DNA from 2 places in the Bacillus sp. JJ1122 genome. Region 1 is predicted to be linked to the other one. Evidence: a T-box and tRNA genes for the amino acid it is inferred to sense, from the RefSeq annotation. Region 1 holds a T-box; the other holds one or more tRNA genes.
The links. The T-box of region 1 lies ahead of glyQ (glycine--tRNA ligase subunit alpha). A T-box ahead of a tRNA ligase gene usually reads a tRNA of that ligase, here a tRNA-Gly.
Positions count from the first base shown of each region.

Region 2: it has a tRNA-Gly gene. The T-box ahead of glyQ (glycine--tRNA ligase subunit alpha) is inferred to sense a tRNA for this amino acid. The anticodon was not compared.

Region 1 is NZ_JBALQL010000021.1:19,416-22,838, forward strand. It holds gene glyS (glycine--tRNA ligase subunit beta) at 1-1,029, opposite strand, end outside; gene glyQ (glycine--tRNA ligase subunit alpha) at 1,022-1,912, opposite strand; T-box leader at 2,068-2,238, opposite strand; gene recO (DNA repair protein RecO) at 2,287-3,039, opposite strand; gene V7201_RS12370 (YqzL family protein) at 3,071-3,214, opposite strand; gene era (GTPase Era) at 3,382-3,423, opposite strand, start outside.
Region 2 is NZ_JBALQL010000042.1:98,069-101,491, forward strand. It holds gene queG (tRNA epoxyqueuosine(34) reductase QueG) at 1-906, opposite strand, end outside; gene V7201_RS20990 (B3/B4 domain-containing protein) at 1,060-1,728, shown strand; tRNA gene V7201_RS20995 (tRNA-Gly) at 1,939-2,012, opposite strand; gene V7201_RS21000 (hypothetical protein) at 2,582-2,914, shown strand; gene V7201_RS21005 (hypothetical protein) at 2,918-3,160, shown strand; gene V7201_RS21010 (hypothetical protein) at 3,153-3,423, shown strand, end outside.

The DNA.
Region 1 (3,423 bases):
CAAAGCAGTTTCAATTTGCAGTTTTTGATCTTCTTTATAAAAAAATGCAGCATCAGCCAATCTTGCTCTAAGTACCTTTTCATTACCCCGTGCTACTTTTTCGATATGAAGGTGATCGCCATTCCTTACGGTTACAAAATGAGGAAGCAATTTTCCTTCCGCAGTTACCGGGAAATAACGCTGATGCTCCTTCATTGAAGTAATAAGTACTTCGCTTGGGATTTCCAGGAATTCTTCCTCAAATCGGCCGTATAATGCAGTCGGATATTCAACCAGATTATTAACCTCTTCGAGCAAATCTTCATCAACTGGAATTGTCCAGCTGTTTTCTTCCTCGATTTTTTCAAGTTGTGAAAGGATGGCATCCTTTCGTTTTTGGGCATCAGCGACCACATACTGTCCTAGTAATGTTTCTTCATATTCTTCAGGGTTTGATATCGTCACTTCATCTTCTCCAAGGAATCGATGACCTCTCGTAACCTTCCCTGTTCGAACGCCAGCAATTTCGAATGGAATTACATCGCTGCCGAACATCGCCACCAGCCATTTTATTGGCCTTACGTATCGCATATCTAAATCTGCCCAGCGCATATTCTTTGGGAATGACATGCTCGTGATGATCGCTTGTAATTCAACAAGCAAAGCGGAGGTTTCCTGCCCTTTTATAAATTTGCTGACATGTGCATATTCAACACCATTGATTTCTTTGAAGAAAATATCTTCAACCGTCATTCCCTGACCACGTGTAAAGCCCATTGCTGCTTTTGACCACTCTCCTGTTTCAGAAAGAGCAATTTTCCTTGCCGGGCCCTTAGCTTCCTCTACGCTGTCTTCCTGGCGCTCATCTACATTCATGATTACGACAGCGAGCCTGCGTGGTGTTGAATATAAGTTAATGCTTTCGAATCCAATATTATTTTTTGTTAGCCAGTTCTCAACTTTGGAAGCAAGCTGGTTAATGGAATCAGTAATAAATCTTGCAGGCATTTCTTCTAATCCAATTTCTAGTAAAAGATTGCGCTTAGTCATTTTCTACCTGCTCCTTCCGTTTAATGATTGGGAAACCTAGTTTTTCTCTTTCGTCATAGAACGTTTTCGCTACTTTTTTGGCCAAATTTCGGCAGCGAGCGATATAGCCCGTTCTTTCTGTTACTGAAATAGCACCGCGTGCATCAAGGAGATTAAAAACGTGCGAGCATTTCAGGACATAATCATACGCTGGATGTACAAGTCCAGCTTCCATTTGACGATGGGCTTCCTTTTCATAAATATTGAACAGATTGAACAGCATTTCCTGATCTGAAGTCTCAAATGTATATTTCGAATGCTCATATTCAGGCTGACCGAAAATATCTCTTACGGTAAAACCATTTGTCCACTCTAAATCAAATACATTTTCTTTATCCTGGATGTATGATGCAAGCCTCTCGATTCCGTAAGTGATTTCAACCGAAACTGGTTTGCAATCTAATCCTCCAACTTGCTGGAAGTAAGTAAACTGGGTAATTTCCATACCATCTAGCCAAACTTCCCAGCCTAGGCCAGCACAGCCAAGGGAAGGGTTCTCCCAGTTATCCTCCACGAAACGGATATCATGTTCAAGCGGATCAATTCCTAATGCCTTCAATGATTCTAGATAGATTTCCTGGATGTTGTCTGGAGAAGGCTTCATAATTACCTGGAATTGGTGATGCTGATACAGCCTGTTTGGGTTTTCCCCATACCTGCCATCAGCAGGTCGGCGGGATGGTTCAACATACGCCACATTCCATGGCTCAGGTCCAATCGCCCTCAGGAATGTATAAGGGCTCATCGTTCCGGCACCCTTTTCGACATCATAGGCCTGCATAAGGATGCAGCCTTTTTCAGACCAGTGTTTTTGCAATGTAAGGATCATATTTTGGATATTCATCTGAACACCTCCGAATTATTATATAGCTTTTATATAAATTGCTTTGTTAGCTGGGATATTGATTTTCACTCCAATCAACAGAGCCAAAAAAATCATAATAATCACTATCACAGTTTAAAATAAAAAACTCCCGCCCCCTATGCACATCATTCATGCATAGGGACGAGAGTTACCCGCGGTTCCACCCTATTTGCTGCCAAAAAGCAGCCTCTTTAAGAAAATGTCGCTCCAGAATGCCTTCCTTAATTTTCTGCAATCCGGCTCACACCAAACCCGGACTCGCTAATACAGAGCGATTAAGTACTCTTTTCCTTCGCCGCAACATATGTAATTTTAATTTGAATAATATCGAAAACAAGTAATGATGTCAATAGTTATAGCCTGTCCCTAAATGAATCCATCTGGTCAAGAAATTTTCTCGTTTTTAAGTAAAGACCAGAATACTCATCATAATAGGCAGAAATGACCTTTTTGAGCTCTGCTTTTGTTTCGGGCTTGACTGAAATATTTCCGAGGCGGTTCAAGTCAAGCAGATAAAACAATCGGAGCAGTCTTACTGTACCAGGAGCTATTTTAAACCGGTAAGGATCTCGTTCAAAGCAGCGATGGCAAATTAATCCGCCTTCCTTGATGGAAAAATGAAATTCTCCTTCAGTACTGCCACAATTGGCACATCTGTCTAATACAGGATACATTCCCTGGACATTCAACATTTTCATTTCATAAATATTAGTCAGGATTTCAAGGTCATAACCTTCATTCATATAATTAAGCGTCTGGAGCAAAAGTTCAAATAAAAACGGGTTTGATTTTCGATCCTCGGTAACTTTATCAGTCAAATCTACAATGTAGCTGGCATGAGCTGTCAGGAAGATGTCCTCGCGAATCGCTCTCATTGATGAAATCATTTCACCCTGCTGCAGACCTCCAAGCCCAGTGCTTGCATGGAATAAATACTGTCCATACGTAAAAAGCTGGGTGACGGCAGCAAGCCTGCTATTAGGCTTTTTTGCGCCTCTTGCCATCACACCAACTTTCCCGAATTCCCTGGTATATAAAGTTACAATTTTGTTTGTTTCGCCATAATCTGTTGTTCTAATGACGATGCCTTCACATTTCTGCAGCATCAGCTGTCACCATCCATTACTACAGACAAACCTATGAGATTGGAAAATCAATTTGTGCTAGTTCTTCCTCCTGATAACCGGGTATTTCTTGATTGTCCTTCTCTAATTCCTTAAAGAGAAGATAAGTGTCAATGTTACCTGTTTGCGAAAAAACCTTCCAGGTAAAATCCAACATCGAAAACCCCACCTTTCAATTTTTCACTAGCATTTTTGTCCCAAATCCTTATGAATATCATAGCCTGTCAATCAGATTTTCATGTTACGAAAAAATTGTAAAACAATCTTGTGCATAAATTTCAATATTCTTTAATATGTTAATGATGGAGCATTTGCCCAACAGGCTTAATACTCATCTTCTCGGAAACCATAATCACGCAAGTGCGA
Region 2 (3,423 bases), on a different contig from region 1:
TCGCTGGATTGGCTTCTTGCCTCTCCACGACCCTGATACATATCCGAACTTCTCTTTAAAGTCACGATTGCTGATTGTCAATAATGGCTTTAACAGCGGTTTGGCAATTTCCGGATCAGGCTCCATTTCTGTGTGGAAGTGAAAATCCTTACCCTTATTTTCCGGACACACAGTCTGACATGTGTCACAGCCATATAAACGGTTGCCCAGTTTATCACGGAACCCATCTGCAAGGAAACCCTTCGTCTGTGTGACAAAAGCAATGCACTTCTGAGCATCAAGCTGTCCCCCTTGGACAAGAGCACCAGTCGGACAAACCTCAACACATTTATTACAGCTGCCGCATCTATCTTCCATAGGTGAATCGGGTTCAAATGGAATATTAGTGATCATTTCACCAAGATAGACATATGAACCGAATTCAGGGGTGATGATGGAACAGTTCTTTCCGCTCCAGCCAATTCCTGCACGCTCAGCGACAGCCCTGTCCACCAGTTCGCCTGTATCGACCATTGATTTGAATCTGGCACCTGGAACCTTCTTAGCAATATACTCTTCAAGTTTATTCAGCCGATCTCTTAAAATAGAGTGGTAATCCGTTCCCCATGATGCCCTGCAGAAAATGCCTCTTCTCTGCCCCTTCTTGCTGACAACCGTTGTTCTCATCTTCGACGGGTAAGCCAACGCAATCGAAATGATGGATTTCGGCTTTTCAAAGATCAGAGAGGGCTCCGTTCTCTTTTCAATATCTTTTTCTTCAAAGCCAGATTGATAGTGAAGTTCCTGCTGTCTGTATAATCGTATTTTCATTTCCTCGAAAGTCGATGGTGCTGCAAAACCGATTTTATCTATACCAATTGTTTTGCTATATTCAATGATGTCTTGCTTAATTTCGTAAATGTCCATTGAAAGGTACCTCCTTTCATTGTAGATTTTATTTTTCAAACGGCCTATCTATATAAACACATCTTTTTAAAGAATTCATTATGAAGGTCCTGATTTTAAATGCACATCACTTTTATGATAAACTATTTTAAAGCAGTTTTGGAGGTGGAATCAATGGAAATTAAAGTATCCAGTACGATTTGTGATCTCATACCCGGGTTTTCGGTCGGGGTTATAGAATATCAAGATATTCAGGTAGGGGATTCTCCGCAAATGCTAAAAGGCAGGCTTCAGCTTTTCCAGGAATCCATTTACTTTGATCTCTTAGAAAAAAATATGACGGAGCTTGATGGCATTAAGGAATGGCGAAGTATTTTCAAAAGCACAGGTAAAGATCCAAACCGTTATAGACATTCTGCTGAAGCCCTTTATCGCAGGATAGCCAAACAAAACTATCTTCAATCCGTACATAGCGCGATAGACTTGAACAACTTCTTCTCACTTGAATACCAGCTCCCTATAGGTGTTTATGACTGTGATAAGCTTAGTGGCAATGTCCATATAAGAATAGGTGCAGAAACAGAAGAGTACGCAGGTTTAAATGGCAGAATAAACAATATGAGTAACTTAATCGTTTCCGCAGATGATCAAGGACCATTTGGCAGCCCATTCGTTGACTCAGAAAGGACCGCGGTAACGCTGGAAACCACGAACGCTCTGCAAATCGTTTACTTAAGACCATCTGCTACACAGGAAAGCAAAGAAAAAATGACAGAATCACTAATGAATATGTTCATCCAAATTCACGGGGGATCTGGTACGTATAAAATTGTGGGATGCTGAGGCATCCTTTTTTTTATCAAGTTTCTTTACTCGAACTCCTTCGAAAGGAGTCAAAAGTCATTGAATCTTTTCTTAACCTTTTTATCCCCTCATAGGGAAATACGAGATAGCACCCATTATTAATTTTTTGTTACAATCCATTTCAGCGAACAGAAAAAAACGCAACACTTCGTTTTCTGGAAACGAAATGCTGCGTTAGTTACGTATGTATGGAGCGGGTGAAGGGAATCGAACCCTCATCATCAGCTTGGAAGGCTGAGGTTTTACCACTAAACTACACCCGCATACATATCAAATGAAATAAAGAAAACAGGAATCCCTGTTTAATAATAAAAGTGGTACCGGTGGTCGGGGTCGAACCGACACTCCAGAAGGAACACGATTTTGAGTCGTGTATATTTCCCGCCCGATTTTCACTTTTCAGCTAAAACCTTGATATAACAAGGATAATAGATGTTTTTAGCATATCTTGCCAAGCACAATAATAGTACATGTAGCACAAGACTATTATTTTCAAAAGATATTGTGCTATTGAATACAAGAGTTATCTTATCATAAGAGAAATAACGAAACAAGCCTTTATGATATATTTTAGTTGGTAATACCTTACTTTTATTATATTAACATGCCCCACCCTTAATCGGCTTTATTATATATAAAAGCCTTTCCTACCAAAATATTCCACACGAGCTTTTTAAGGTATAGGGTGCATAAAATTTCTAATTAAATTTTTTTATTTCCTCTAATGTCTTTAATTTAACTAAACCTCGAGAAATCACCGTAAACACCCTACTTGTACAGTATATTCACTCATGCAATAATACACATAATCACAAGAAAAGGAGTGTTGTACATGAATTTGAACTATCGTTTTTTATCAATGAATACTTTAGTTGGTGTATCTAATAACCGACTAAAAGAAATTTCGGAAAAGAATTTTTCTTCACTTTCAAGATTGCAGAAAGCAAACCTTTTTAATGAGTTAGGGGAACTGTATAATTCATTAAGTACGTTCAAGTCGGTTAATCCCGAAATTCAGCAGTTAGCGTCTATGTGCATGGAACAAAAGGTCAAGATTGCGGAAAGTGACGCAGTAGTGAACGAAAATACTAAAGTAAATAGAGCAGCAGTTCAACAAGGGAATTTTAGCGGGTATGAAGTCCCTTGGATGAATAAGGGGGAATAAGTCGTGAAGAAGAAACAAAAGACTATTTCTCCACAAGCAATAGAAGTAGCAAGGGTTTCTATTGCAGTACCTAAAAAGTTAAAACAAGCTTTTAAAAAATCTACTTTTTTAAATGAAACTAGTATGAATGACGCTATTCTTAAATTTATGGAAAGGTATTTGAAAGAAAATCCTGTTCCCGAAATTAGACCCAGGGGATTAAGAAAATCCGCAAACAGAAAAAAGGCGGTGTCATTAAATGAGTAAAGAAACTAATCTAAAAAAGAAAGTCCTAAAACGAAAGTATTCTAAGATGGTACGGTTGCATATAACTGTTCCATCCGAAATGAAAAAGGATTTAAAAGAAGCGGTGGAATTTTGGAATAGTTCTATGAGCAAAGAGTTTCGCTCGTATTCTTCAAAGTTCATAGCAGAAACTGAAAAGACTAAAGCAATTAAAAGAGGTGAAAAATTAGTCCGGGAAAGCGTAATTAAACAAAGAGTAACCGAACTAAGGGAGAACCAAAGCA